Regions from separate parts of the Amycolatopsis sp. NPDC051045 genome, predicted to be linked through region 1. Evidence: riboswitches for the same ligand, from Rfam matches in the RefSeq annotation. Region 1 holds a riboswitch; each other region holds the start of a gene.
What was found. A riboswitch is a leader RNA that binds a small molecule or an ion and turns the genes downstream of it on or off. The one in region 1 is predicted to bind thiamine pyrophosphate.
Positions count from the first base shown of each region.

Region 2: linked by a shared signal. The riboswitch ahead of thiC (phosphomethylpyrimidine synthase ThiC) and the one ahead of AB0M80_RS04665 (thiamine ABC transporter substrate-binding protein) in region 1 are both predicted to bind thiamine pyrophosphate.
Region 3: linked by a shared signal. The riboswitch ahead of thiO (glycine oxidase ThiO) and the one ahead of AB0M80_RS04665 (thiamine ABC transporter substrate-binding protein) in region 1 are both predicted to bind thiamine pyrophosphate.

Region 1 is NZ_JBFBCC010000002.1:116,810-121,374, forward strand. Features, by position in the region: gene AB0M80_RS04650 (AlkA N-terminal domain-containing protein) at 1-184, opposite strand, end outside; gene ychF (redox-regulated ATPase YchF) at 287-1,369, shown strand; gene AB0M80_RS04660 (4a-hydroxytetrahydrobiopterin dehydratase) at 1,814-2,098, opposite strand; TPP riboswitch at 2,131-2,237, shown strand; gene AB0M80_RS04665 (thiamine ABC transporter substrate-binding protein) at 2,259-3,308, shown strand; gene AB0M80_RS04670 (iron ABC transporter permease) at 3,470-4,565, shown strand, end outside.
Region 2 is NZ_JBFBCC010000004.1:3,701-8,265, reverse strand. Features, by position in the region: gene AB0M80_RS11090 (hypothetical protein) at 1-227, opposite strand, end outside; gene thiD (bifunctional hydroxymethylpyrimidine kinase/phosphomethylpyrimidine kinase) at 269-1,069, opposite strand; gene thiC (phosphomethylpyrimidine synthase ThiC) at 1,066-2,703, opposite strand; TPP riboswitch at 2,697-2,819, opposite strand; gene AB0M80_RS11075 (trypsin-like peptidase domain-containing protein) at 2,867-3,778, opposite strand; gene AB0M80_RS11070 (glycoside hydrolase family 15 protein) at 4,215-4,565, shown strand, end outside.
Region 3 is NZ_JBFBCC010000004.1:10,868-15,432, reverse strand. Features, by position in the region: gene AB0M80_RS11140 (threonine/serine dehydratase) at 1-284, opposite strand, end outside; gene AB0M80_RS11135 (hypothetical protein) at 431-1,162, shown strand; gene thiE (thiamine phosphate synthase) at 1,202-1,861, opposite strand; TPP riboswitch at 1,924-2,029, shown strand; gene thiO (glycine oxidase ThiO) at 2,023-3,096, shown strand; gene thiS (sulfur carrier protein ThiS) at 3,096-3,296, shown strand; gene AB0M80_RS11115 (thiazole synthase) at 3,298-4,056, shown strand; gene AB0M80_RS11110 (MarR family transcriptional regulator) at 4,255-4,565, shown strand, end outside.

The sequences.
Region 1 (4,565 bases):
TCGGGTAGAAGCGGACGTTCTGCACCTTCGGCGTCGACGCCGGGCACGACGGGCGGCAGTAGATCCCGGTGGTGCGGACCGCCATGATGAACTGGCCGTCGAAGCGCGAGTCGCGGGCGGTGACCACGCGGTAGCAGCGTTCGGCGTCGCGCCAGAGCGCGGGCGCTTCGGTGGTGGTGACCATGGATCCGAGCATGCCAGCAGGTCAGCGCCATCGCTGGCGGAAATCCGCCACGGCGTTGGGTGCGTGGGGCCGGGGCGGGGGAGACCCGTAGACTGCGAGGTCGTGAGCCTTACCCTCGGTATCGTCGGCCTGCCCAACGTCGGCAAGTCCACCCTGTTCAACGCGCTGACCCGCAACGACGTGCTCGCCGCGAACTACCCGTTCGCGACGATCGAGCCGAACGTCGGTGTCGTGCCGCTGCCGGACCCCCGGCTGGACAAGCTGGCCGAGCTGTTCAAGTCGGAGAAGACGGTCCCCGCCGTAGTGTCCTTTGTGGACATCGCGGGCATCGTGAAGGGCGCCTCCGAGGGGGCCGGGCTGGGCAACAAGTTCCTGGCGAACATCCGTGAGGCCAACGCGATCTGCCAGGTCATCCGTGTGTTCGACGACCCCGACGTGGTGCACGTCGACGGCCGCATCGACCCGTCGAGCGACATCGAGACGATCAACACCGAGCTGATCCTCGCCGACCTGCAGACCCTCGACAAGGCGCTGCCGCGGCTGGAGAAGGAAGCGCGGACGAAGAAGGAGAACAAGCCCGCGCTGGACAACGCCCAGAAGGCGAAGGAGATCCTCGACGCCGGGCGCACGCTCTTCCAGGCGCAGAAGGAAGTCGACTTCGACGCGCTGCGGGAGTTGAGCCTCCTCACGACGAAGCCGTTCCTGTACGTCTTCAACGCCGACGAGTCGGTGCTCACCGACGAAGCCCGCCGCGAGGAGCTGACCAAGCTGGTCGCGCCCGCGGACGCGGTGTTCCTCGACGCGAAGGTCGAGGCGGAGCTGCTGGAGCTGGACGACGAGGAGTCGGTGCGCGAGCTGCTCGAGTCGGTGGGCCAGCCGGAGCCGGGCCTGTACTCCCTGGCCCGCGCCGGCTTCCACACCCTCGGCCTGCAGACGTACCTGACGGCGGGCCCGAAGGAGTCCCGCGCGTGGACGATCCCCCAGGGCGCAACGGCCCCCCAAGCGGCGGGCGTCATCCACACGGACTTCGAGCGCGGCTTCATCAAGGCAGAGATCGTCTCGTACAACGACCTGATGGAGGCGGGCTCAATGGCGGCCGCCCGCGCGGCGGGCAAGGTCCGCATGGAGGGCAAGGACTACACCATGGCCGACGGCGACGTGGTCGAGTTCCGCTTCAACGTCTGACCAGGCGCCGTGATGGTGCATCGCTGGTTGTCACTTTCATCGGGCGCAGGAAGTCCTGCACCCGATGAAAGCCTCGTGACCTAGCCGAGCACGCCCAGCAGCAGAACGGCGAGCAACACCACCGCGGGGGCGAGGGCGTTGATCCAGGCGCGCTGGGCGGCGGACAGAGTGCTGTTCATGGGGCGTTCCCTACGGGCGAACCGATGCTTCCGCAGGATCAGCGCGCTGATCATGCCCCGCGTTAACAGCTGTGATCGAAATCTCAGCCGTCCAGGTGATGGCGGTTTCGGGCGGTGAACCAGAGCACGCCTCCGGCCGCTGCCACCATCGTTGCGAACGCCGCCGTACCGACCACGATTGCCTGAGTCATCTCGTCTCCCTCCCGAAAGTCCGGTAACCGAAAGACGTCAAACCGCGGCAAAGGTGCACTCAGCGTTACCGAGGTCACAGATCAGCGAGCACCGCGTCGATCTGTGCGGCCAGTGAGAAGTCCTTCGCCGTCAGGCCGCCCGCCGAATGCGTGCTCAGCCGGAAGGTCAGCGTGCGCCAGCGGATGTCGATGTCGGGGTGGTGGTCGGCCGCTTCGGCGAGCTCCGCTACCCGGTTCACCACCTCGATCGCCTGGGGGAAGCTCGCCAGCTCCACCTCGCGCGAGATCACCGCGCCGGTGCGGGTCCAGCCGGCGGTCAGCCGTTGATCAGCTTCGGAGTCGCTCAAGATTTCCGTCATCTCTCCATGGTCGTCCGTCCTGGACTACGCTGCACGGTTGCCACGGGAGTCCGGTCAGCCGGGCTGAGAGGCGGGTCACCCGCGACCGTTCGCACCTGACCGGATCATGCCGGCGATGGGAGGGCTTTCCCTCCTCGTCCGGAGAAGTGCAGGAGGGTAGATGAAACGCAGGGCTGTTCGCGCCGCGACGGCCATCGCCGCCGTCAGTGCCGTCGCCACGGCGTGCTCGCTGTCGGACGGGTCCGGTGACACGCAGCAGACGCCCACCGTCACCCTCGTGACGCACGACTCCTTCCTGGCGCCGCAGGAGGTGCTCGACGCCTTCCAGAAGCAGTCGGGCATCAAGATCTCCGTGCTCAAGCAGGGCGACGCCGGATCGCTGACCAACAAGCTCGTGCTGACGAAGGCCAACCCGATCGGCGACGTCGCGTACGGCGTCGATTCCACCTTCGCCTCGCGGGCACTCGGCGAGGGCGTCTTCGAGCCGTACACCAGCCCCGAGGCCGACCGCGGGCCCCAGCGCTACGCCGTCGACCCCGAGCACCGGCTGTCCGCGGTCGACGTCGGCGACGTCTGCGTCAACGTCGACACGAACTACTTCACCAGCCAGGGGATCCCGGCGCCGTCGACCTACGACGACCTGGCCGACCCGAAGTACAAGGACCTGCTGGTCGCCGAGGACCCGGCGACGGCTTCGCCCGGCCTGGCGTTCCTCCTCGGCACCGTCGCGAAGTTCGGCGAGGCCGGCTGGAAGGACTACTGGACGAAGCTCAAGGCCAACGGCGTCAAGGTGGTCAGCGGCTGGGAAGAGGCCTACACCAAGCAGTTCTCCGGCTCGTCCGGCAAGGGGCCGCGGCCGATCGTCGTCTCGTACGCGTCGTCGCCGGCCGCCGAGGTCGGCGACGACGGGAAGCCGCGCACCAAGGCGCTGCTCGACACCTGCTACCGGCAGGTCGAGTACGCCGGCGTGCTGGCGAACGGCAAGCAGGTCGAGAACGCGCGCAAGGTCGTCGACTTCCTGCTCTCCCAGCAGTTCCAGGCGACGGTCGCCGCCAACATGTACGTCTACCCGGCGCGCCAGGGCGTCGACCTGCCCGCGGGCTGGGCGCAGGTCGCGCCGCTGCCGCAGAAGCCGCAGACGCTGCCCGCGGACCAGGTGCAGGCCGGGCGTGAGAAGTGGATCGGCGAATGGCGCACGCTCGTGCAGTGACGCCCGGGGCCGGGGGCTCCGCCACCCGGAGCCCCCGGAAAGCAGCTGTGACATCCGAGGCTTCGCCTCGGGCCGGGGGCTCGGCCACCCGGAGCCCCCGGAAAGCACCAGTCCTGGCCCCGCCGCGGACCGCCCGCGGGGTCGGGCTGGCGCTGCTCGGCCTGGCGCCGATCGGGTTCCTGGTGGTGTTCTTCGCCTGGCCGGTGCTGGCCATCGTCGGCCGCGGGTTCGCCGCGGGCGGGCTCGACGTCGTGCTCGGCGACGCGCGGACCTGGCAGCTGGCCGGGTTCACCGTCGCGAGCGCGGCCGCCTCGACGGTGGTCGCGGTGCTGGCCGGGCTGCCGGTGGCGTTCCTGCTGGCGCGGGTGCGCCTGCCCGGCGTCGGCCTGGCGCGGACGCTGGTGCTCGTGCCGTTCGTGCTGCCGACGGTGGTGGTCGGGCTCGCGTTCCGGGCGCTGTGGCCGGACGGCGGCGTGCTGCCGATCGTGCTGGCCAACGCCTTCTTCAACGTCGCCGTCGTCGCGCGGACCGTCGCGGGGCTGTGGGCGCGGCTGGATTCGCGGACGACCGACGCCGCCCGCGCGCTGGGTGCGTCGCCGTGGCGGGCCTTCCGGTCGGTGACGCTGCCCGCGCTGGCGCCCGCGATCGCGTCCGCCGCGGCCGTGGTGTTCCTGTTCTGCGCCACCAGTTTCGGCGTCGTCCTGATCCTCGGCGGCGCCCGCTACCGGACCCTGGAGACCGAGATCTACCTGCGGACGGTCGACCTCCTGGACCTCTCGGGGGCGGCGGCGCTTTCGCTGATCCAGTTCACCGCAGTGGTCGCCGCGCTGGTCCTCGGCGGGCTGGCGCGACGGCGCAAGGAGGGCGCCAGGACCGGTTCCGGCGGAGCGCGGCGGCCGAGGGGCGGCGAGTGGTGGGCCGTCGGCGCCGCGGGCGTGGTCCTCGCGCTGCTGCTGACGCCGATCCTCGCCCTGCTCGCCGAGTCGGTGTCCACTGAGGACGGCTGGAGCCTCGCCGGGTACCGGGCCCTCGCGAGCACCGGGGAAAAGGGCGCGCTCCAGGTGTCCGGCTGGGACGCCGCGCTGAACTCGCTGAAGGTGGCCATCGACGCGACACTGCTCGCCATGGTCGTCGGCGTGCTCGCGTCCGTGGTGCTGGTGGTGCTGCGCCGGTCGCCCGCAAGAGCCGCGCGGGGACTGGGCGAAACGATGGACGCCGTCCTGATGCTCCCGCTCGGGGTGTCCGCGGTGACCGTCG
Region 2 (4,565 bases), on a different contig from region 1:
CCGTCCACCGTGTACTCCGGCGGCGGCTTCAGCAGGCCACGTTCGTGGAGGAGCGCGGTGCGGTAGCCGACCAGCCCCTTGCCTTCGTTGATGCCCGGTACCGGTGTGATGCCGGACTTCTCGCGCAGGGCCGTGATCACGCGCAGGAAGTGGCCTTCGGTGAGCCAGGCGTCGATCTCGGTGCGCAGCTCGCCGGGCAGGATCGCCCACAGCTCCTCGGGTTCCATCGGCCCAGTCTGGCAGTCCGGATGCCCGGTCCGCGGGCGATTTACCGCTCCAGCACCCAGAACGGCGACACCGGGCCCACCCCGGCGCCCAGCGGATAAGCCTCCGCGACACACCGCTCGATGAACTTCTTCCCCGCCGCCACGGCATCCGGCACCGAGGTGCCCTTCGCGAGGGACGCCGTGATCGCCGACGCCAGCGTGTCTCCGCCGCCGTGGGTGTTCTCCGTCTCGTACCGCGGGCCGCTCAGTTCGATGAACTCGCGGCCGTCCGACAGCAGGTCCACGCAATCCGCAGTGCCCGTCATGTGACCGCCCTTGACCAGGACCCAGCGCGAGCCGAACTCCAGCAGGGCCTCGGCGGCGGCGCGCTGCGATGCGGAGTCGACCACCGGAACACCGGTCAGCAACCGAACTTCGTCGAGGTTCGGCGTGATCAGCGTCGCGCGTGGGAACAGTTCCGTGCGGATCGCCTCCAGGGCGTCCTCGCGCAGCAGTGCGTGCCCCGTCATCGAGGCCGCCACCGGGTCGACCACCAACGGGAAGTCCAGGCCGAGCTCGTCGAGTGTCTTCGCCACCGCGCGGATGATCTCCGCGGTCGCCAGCATGCCCGTCTTCGCCGCGTCGACGCCCATGTCGGTCGCCACCGCCTTGATCTGCGCGGTGACCACGTCGGCCGGGATCTCGGTGAAGCCCTGCACGCCCAAGGAGTTCTGGACGGTCACCGCGGTCAGCGCGACCAGCCCGTGCACGCCGTTCGCGAAGAACGTGCGCAGGTCGGCCTGGATGCCCGCACCACCGCCGGAGTCCGAGCCGGCGATGGTGAGGGCGGTCCTCGGTGTCACGGCTGCACCACGGGCAGGTAGACCTTGTTGCCCTGCTCGCCGAACTCGGCCGACTTCTCCGCCATGCCGGCCTCGATCGCTTCCACAGTGGACAGTCCGTGCTCTTCGGCGTACTTGCGGACGTCCTGCGTGATGCGCATCGAGCAGAACTTCGGGCCGCACATCGAGCAGAAGTGCGCGGTCTTGGCCGGCTCGGCGGGCAGGGTTTCGTCGTGGAACGAGCGCGCCGTGTCGGGGTCGAGCGAGAGGTTGAACTGGTCGTTCCAGCGGAACTCGAAGCGCGCCTTGGACAGCTCGTCGTCCCATTCCTGCGCGTACTGGTGCCCCTTGGCCAGGTCCGCGGCGTGGGCGGCGATCTTGTACGTGATCACGCCGGTCTTCACGTCGTCGCGGTTGGGCAGGCCGAGGTGCTCCTTCGGCGTGACGTAGCACAGCATCGCCGTGCCGTACCAGCCGATCTGCGCCGCCCCGATGGCCGAGGTGATGTGGTCGTACCCCGGCGCGATGTCCGTCGCGAGCGGGCCGAGGGTGTAGAACGGCGCCTCGCCGCAGAGCTTTTCCTCCAGCTCCACGTTCTCCTTGATCTTGTGCATCGGCACGTGACCGGGGCCTTCGATCATCACCTGGACGTCGTGCGAGCGCGCGATGTGCGTCAGCTCGCCGAGGGTTTCCAGCTCCGCGAACTGGGCGCGGTCGTTGGCGTCGGCGATCGAGCCGGGGCGCAGGCCGTCGCCGAGGGAGAACGTCACGTCATACTGCCGGAGGATCTCGCAGAGTTCCTCGAAGTGCGTGTACAGGAACGATTCCTGGTGGTGCGCCAGGCACCACGCGGCCATGATCGACCCGCCACGGCTGACGATGCCGGTGACCCGCCGCGCGGTCAGCGGGATGTAGCGCAGCAGCACGCCGGCGTGCACGGTGACGTAGTCGACGCCCTGCTCGCACTGCTCGACGATCGTGTCGCGGTAGACCTCCCACGACAGCTTTTCCGGTTCCCCGTCGACCTTTTCGAGTGCCTGGTAGATCGGCACGGTGCCGACCGGGACCGGCGAATTGCGGACGATCCACTCCCGGGTCTCGTGGATCCGCTTGCCGGTGGACAGGTCCATGATCGTGTCGGCGCCCCAGCGGGTGGCCCACACCATCTTGTCGACCTCTTCTTCGACCGACGACCAGACGGCCGAGTTGCCCATGTTGGCGTTGATCTTCACCAGGAAGTTCTTGCCGATGATCATGGGTTCGGACTCGGGGTGCTTGCGGTTGGCGGGGATCACCGCGCGGCCACGGGCGACCTCGTCGCGCACGAATTCGGGCGAAACCCGTTCCCGGGCGGCGATGTACTCCATCTCGCGGGTGATGACACCCTGCTTGGCCCAGCCGAGCTGGGTGTTGTGCTCACGCCCGTCGGCCCAGCCCGCCCGCAGCCGGTGAAGTCCACTGTGGACGTCGATCTCGGCTTCCGGATCGGTGTACGGGCCCGAAGTGTCGTAGACGTCGAAGTGGTCCCCGTTGGAGAGATCGATCCGGCGCGCGGGAACGCGGAGCCCGGATTCGGTCTGGTGGTACACCTTGTGCGAGCCGGTGATCGGACCGGTCGTCACCTTTACGGCAGCGTTGTTCTCTAGCGTCGTCAACGACTTTCACTCCCTACGCCGGCATTACCCGGTCAGGTTCATGCGGTCGGCGACGCCTGGGAAACCCCAAGTCGCCCTCTCAGCCCGCCATGGCGCGAGCTCCCGCGTTGGTGTTGTGCCCCGACCATGCCACGCCGGGTCGGGATACTCAAGTGTCCTCACCTCACCCGACCAACTCGGCGGGTGTCGCGTAGACGTCGACCATGGCTCCGTTGCGCAGCACGGTGATCGGCAGTGCGGTGCCGATCACTTCGGCGAACAGCTGCCGCTGGATGCCTTGGGCGTCCGAGACGCGGGCGCGCCCGACGGTGAGCACGAGGTCGCCCGCTTTGAGACCCGCCCGGTCGGCGGGCCCGCCCGCGACCACTTCCCGCACCCGCAGCCCGGCGTTCTGCCCGGTGCGCTCGGCGACGTCGTCCGGCAACGGCGCGGGCAGGCCGACGACACCGAGGTACGCGCGCCGCACCCGGCCCTCGACGACGAGCGTGTCGATGATCCGCCGCGTCGTCGCGTTGATCGGCACCGCGAGCCCGAGGCCGACCCCGGCGACGGCGGTGTTGACGCCGACGACCCGGCCGGCGGAGTCGGCGAGCGCGCCGCCGGAGTTGCCCGGGTTGAGCGCGGCGTCGGTCTGGATGACGTCCTCGATCACGCGGGTCGTGCGGCCCTGCCGCACCGGCAGCGCCCGCCCGAGCGCGCTGACGACGCCGGCGGTGACGGTCCCGGAGAAGCCGAGCGGGTTCCCGACGGCCACGACGAGCTGCCCGACGACGAGCCGGTCGGCGTCCCCGAGCACGGCGGCCGGCGGTGTTCCCCCGCGCGCTCGCAGCACGGCGAGATCGGACAGCGGGTCGGCGCCGACGACGTCGAAGGGCACTTCAGTGCCGTCGGCGAAGGTGGCGACACCCTGCCGGTGGTCGTCGACGACGTGGGCGTTGGTGAGCAGGAGACCGTCGTCGGCGAAGACGACCGCCGAGCCGCTGCCGCGCGCGAGCTGCACCCCGGCGACGTGCGGGGTGACGGTCTTGGCGACCGTGCTGACCGCGCGTGAGTAGGCGTCCATGGCGTCGTCCATGCGTACCTCGATTACAGCGTTGCAGGTACTACAAGTCTGCGCTCGGTTTGGCGGGAGGTCCGTTCGCTGCTGGTGAACTCAGCTCTCGAGGGCGACGGTCACGCCGAAGCCGATCAGCAGCCCGCCCGAGGTGCGCTCCAGCCATCGCTCCACGTTGTCGCGGCGCAGACCAGCAGCGCGCCGGAGCCCGCGTGGGCCGGGACGAACTGCGGCAGGAACGACAGGGCGAACACGCCCGCCTTGGGGTTGCCGACGTTCGTGACCAGCCCGGAGCGGAAGCCTGCGTGGGCTGGCTGTCAACGGGCCGCAACACCATTGTCCGGACCAGTGACGGTCAGTGGTTCACCGGATCGGACCATGCGCCGGTGAAGGATGGGCGGCAGACTCCCAAGTCGCTTCTGTAACGGTGCAGAGGTGACTTTTCTGTGGGGTTGATATGCGCAAACTCATCTTCGGCGCCCTGGCCGGGCTGCTGGTCACCGGCTTGCTCCCGGCGACCGCGGCGGCCCAGGGCGGCGCGGCTCCCGGCGCGCCCGGGGCCCATCCCAGCTGGCTGCCCGCGAACAAGACCGGCTTCGGCACGGCCCGCGACCGCGGCAGCAACGTCTGGTTCACGCTCCAGGGCGGGCAGATGTCCGAGGTCTACTACCCGGACCTGTCGACACCCAGCGTCCGGTCGCTGAACTTCGTCGTCACGGACGGCCGCAGCTTCGCCGTCACCGACTACGCGGCGAAGTCGCAGCAGGTCCGGCGGACCGACGACGACAGCCTGACCTACGAGCAGACC
Region 3 (4,565 bases), on a different contig from region 1:
ATCACCGCGGGCACGCCGTACCGTTGCGCGGCGTACGCGACCGCCTGCGCGTGGTTGCCGCTCGAGTACGCGATGACGCCGCGGGCGCGGGCCGCGTCGTCGAGGGCGGCGATCGCGTTGAACGCGCCGCGGACCTTGAACGCGCCGACCGGTTGCAGGCTTTCGGGTTTGAGCCACAGGGTCCCGCGGGGATCCCACGTCTGGAGCAGCAGGGGCGTGCGCACGGCGACATCTTCGACGCGCTTCGCGGCGGCCTCGATGTCAGAGATCGTCACCAGTTCCATGTGCCGAGTATGTCAAGAAAACGTTCGATATGGAGTGTCTATTGTAGACAGTCGGAGTGGCGCTCCTCACGCTGTGGCAACGCGGGGAGTTCCTCGCGCGCCTTACACGTTGGGCAGGGGAGAAGACTTACTACCGGATCGGGACCATGAGCAAGGAGAACGCAGCGACTTCCGAAGTGAAGGAAGAAAAGTCCGGCTTGAGGATCGCGCAGGTGATGGCGGCGGCGCTCGCGGCGGTGACCGCGGCGCTGCTCGGCTCGACGCTGGGCGTGGCGGGCACGGTGGTCGGCGCCGGCGTGGCGAGCGTGGTGTCGACGGTCGGCAGTGAGCTGTACCTGCGCTCACTGCAGCGCACCCGCGAGGCCGCGCTCAAGGCTCGCCAGCTGGCGACGTCGGGCATCCGGCGGCGGGGTCCCGCCGAGCCGGGGGACGTGCCGATCACCGACCAGCCGACGGTCCAGCTGGCGAAGCCCGAGGCGGTTTCGCGGCTGCGCAAGCTGCGCTGGCCGTTGCTCATCGGCACGAGCGCGGTGGCCTTCGTGGTGGCGATCGTGTCGATAGTCGGCTTCGAGTCGGCCACGGGAACGCAGATCGGCGGCGGCACGGGCTCGAGCATCGGCAAGATCTTTGCGGGCGGCGACGGTCACCCGGCCGAGACGCCGTCGACGACCCCGCCGACATCGACGGACGACACGCAGGTGTCCCCGACGGAGACGACCACGACGCCGCCGTCGGACACGTCGACGGCCCCGACGACCTCCTCGGAGTCCCCGACGTCCACCCCGAGCACGACGACCCAGCAGCCGTCGACCTCGGCCCCGGCGACGACGGCAACCCCGCCGACCAGCAAGGGCGCGGCGGCGACCCCGACCCCGTGAGTCCGTGAAGGCCACCCCAGCGGGTGGCCTTCACGGCTGTCAGGGGAGGCGGGCTCGCAGCTCCCGCGCCGCGGCCTCCGGGTCCTCGGCCTCGGTGATCGCCCGGACCACGACGATCCGCGACGCCCCCGCGTCGAGGACCTCCGGGAGCCGCGGCCCGTCGATGCCGCCGATCGCGAACCACGGCCGGTCCGGGGTCCAGGCCGCCGTCGCGCGCACCAGATCAAGGCCTGGCGCCGGGCGGCCCGGCTTGGTCGGCGTCGGCCAGCACGGCCCCGTGCAGAAGTAGTCGACCCCCGGCTCCGCGGCCGCGGCGAGGGCCTGGTCGAGAGAGTGCGTCGACCGGCCGAGCACGACCTCGTCGCCGAGGATCCGGCGGGCCAGCGGCACCGGGATGTCGTCCTGCCCCAGGTGGAGCACATCCGCCTCGACCGCCAGGGCGACGTCCGCGCGGTCGTTCACCGACAGCAGCGCCCCGTGGCGGGCGCACGCCTCCGCCAGCACCTCCAGCGCCGCGATCTCGCCGGCCGCCTCCAGCGCGCCGGTCTTGTCGCGCAGCTGGATGATGTCGACACCGCCGGCGAGGGCCGCGTCGGCGAACGAAGCCAGGTCGCCGCGGGTTGTGCGGGCGTCCGTGCACAGGTAAAGGCGCGCGGCGTCGAGGCGGGCGCGGATCTTGTCACCGGAGAGGGCGGGCATAGCGGCGACCGTACCCCGCGCCTTGACCAGTTGGATTATCAACGAATGGCACAGTAGGCTGGACGCGTCCGCACGGGAGCCCGAGGCACGGGCTGAGAGGGAGCTGCCGCTCCGACCGTGGAACCTGATCCGGGTCATGCCGGCGCAGGGAGCGTGATCCCATGACGAACCTGGCAGTGGTGGGCGGCGGCGTGATCGGCCTGGCCGCGGCGTGGCGGGCTGCCGCCCGGAACCACCGGGTCACCGTGTACGACCCCGAACCCGTCCGCGGCGGCGCGTCCTGGCTGGCCGGCGGCATGCTCGCCCCGGTCACCGAGGCCTGGCCCGGCGAAGAGGACGTCCTGCGCCTCGGTGAGGCCTCGCTGAAGCGCTGGCCCGGTTTCGCCCGGGACCTCGCGCAAGAGGGCGTCGACCCCGGCCTGGCCGGGCACGGGACGCTCGTCGTCGCCTTCGACAGCGCCGATGTCGGGCACCTCGACATCCTCGCCGGCTACCTGCACTCCCTCGGGCGCGCGGCCGAGCGGCTCACCGGCCGGGAGGTCAAGCGGCTCGAACCCGGCACCGGGTCCGTCCGAAGTGGACTCCACGTGCCCGGCGACCTGGCCGTGGACAACCGGAAACTGCTCAGCGCCCTGTTTGCCGCCTGCGAACGGCGAGGCGTCGGGTTCGTCCGCGAGCGCGTCGAAAGAATCCCCGACGCCGAAGCCGTCGTCCTGGCCGCGGGCGCCTGGACCGGGCGGCTGCACCCGCAGCTCGCCGACGCCGTCCGGCCGCTCAAGGGCGAGATCCTCCGGCTCAAGCCGCGCCGCGGCTGCCTGCCGCCGCCCACGCACACCGTCCGGGCCGTCGTCGAGGGCCGCCCGATCTACCTCGTCCCGCGCGGTGACCAGGAGCTCGTCCTCGGCGCCACCCAGTACGAAGCCGGCTTCGACCAGGCCGTCACCGCCCGCGGTGTGCGCGAGCTGATCGAGGGCGCCGAACGCGTCTTCCCCGCGATCACCGAGTACGAGCTGGCCGAGACCGCCGCCGGCCTGCGGGCCGGCAGCCGGGACGCGCTGCCGTACCTCGGCGTCCTGGACGACGGCGTCTTCGCCGCGACCGGGCACCACCGCAACGGCCTGCTGATGGCCCCCGTGACCGCGGACGCCGTGGTCGCCTGGCTCGAGGGGGACGAGCCGCCCGAAGGCACCGAAGCCGCGTCCCCCGCCCGCCTGCACCAGAAGGAGCACGTGTGATGGAAATCAAGCTCAACGGCGAGTGGACGGAGTTCCCGGACGGCGCGACCGTCGCCGACGTCCTCGCCGCGACCGGCGGGCCGCGGCCGGGGATCGCCGTTGCGGTCGACGGGGTCGTCGTCCGCCGCGCCGACTGGCCGGCCACGCCCGTGCCCAAAGGTGCGGGCGTCGACGTGCTCACCGCGGTCCAGGGAGGCTGAAATGGACGAAGAACCGCTGGTCATCGGCGCCTGCAAGCTGACGTCCCGGCTGATCATCGGCACCGGCGGCGCGGCCAACCTCGCCGTGCTGGAACGCGCGCTGGTCGCGTCCGGCACCGAGCTGACCACCGTCGCCATGCGCCGCGCCGACGCCGAAGGCGGCTCCGGCGTCCTCGAGCTGCTGCGCCGCCTCGGCATCGAGCTGCTGCCCAACACCGCGGGCTGCCGCACGGCCGCCGAGGCCGTGCTCACCGCGCAGCTCGCGCGCGAGGCGCTCGATACCGATCTCATCAAGCTCGAAGTGCACGCCGACGACCGGACGCTGCTGCCGGACCCGATCGAAACCCTCGACGCGGCCGAACGGCTGGCCGCCGACGGGTTCACCGTGTTCGCCTACACGAACGACGACCCGGTGCTCGCGCTGCGCCTGGAGGAGGCCGGCTGCGCCGCGGTGATGCCGCTGGGCGCGCCGATCGGTACCGGCCTCGGCATCCGGAATCCGCACAACATCGAGCTGATCGTCGCGCGGGCGGGCGTGCCGGTGATCCTCGACGCCGGAATCGGCACGGCGTCGGACGCGACGCTCGCGATGGAGCTCGGCTGCGACGCCGTCCTGCTGTCCACCGCCGTCACCCGGGCGGCCGATCCCGAGCGGATGGCCGCGGCGATGCGGGCGGGCGTCGTCGCCGGACGGCTCGCCCGCGAGGCCGGGCGCGTACCGCAGCGCTTCTGGGCGCAGGCGTCGAGCCCGCCCCGCTGAACCGAGGTGGCTTACGGTGCCGATCGTTACCAATCCGACCACAGTCACAGCCGAATGGCTTCGCAGCAACGGTCACGTGCCGCGCGGAGGGGCGGCCTGCTTTTGGCCGGGTTGGTAACACCGAGCGTGACCCCGGACCCGTAAGGTGGACGGCATTTCCGGCGCACCCGCGGCGGGGCAGGGCAGAAGGAGCCAGCCGTGACGAGCACATCGGTCCAGGACGTCTCGGGCAGGTTGTACCTCGCCGTCGGCAGGCTGTCCCGGTCACTGCGGCAGGCCGGTGTGCCGGGGCCGGGCCACGGCGCCCTCTCGGCGCTCGCGACGCTGGTGCACGCGGGTCAGCTCCGGCTCGGCGACCTCGCGGCCAAGGAGGGGGTGGCCGCGGCGACCATGTCGCGGATCATCGCGTCACTGGTCGAAGCCGGGTACGTCAGCCGGGAGTCCGACCCGGTCGACCGGCGGGCGTGGCTGGCGAAGGCGACCGAAGAGGGGGAGCGGCTCGTCTCCGG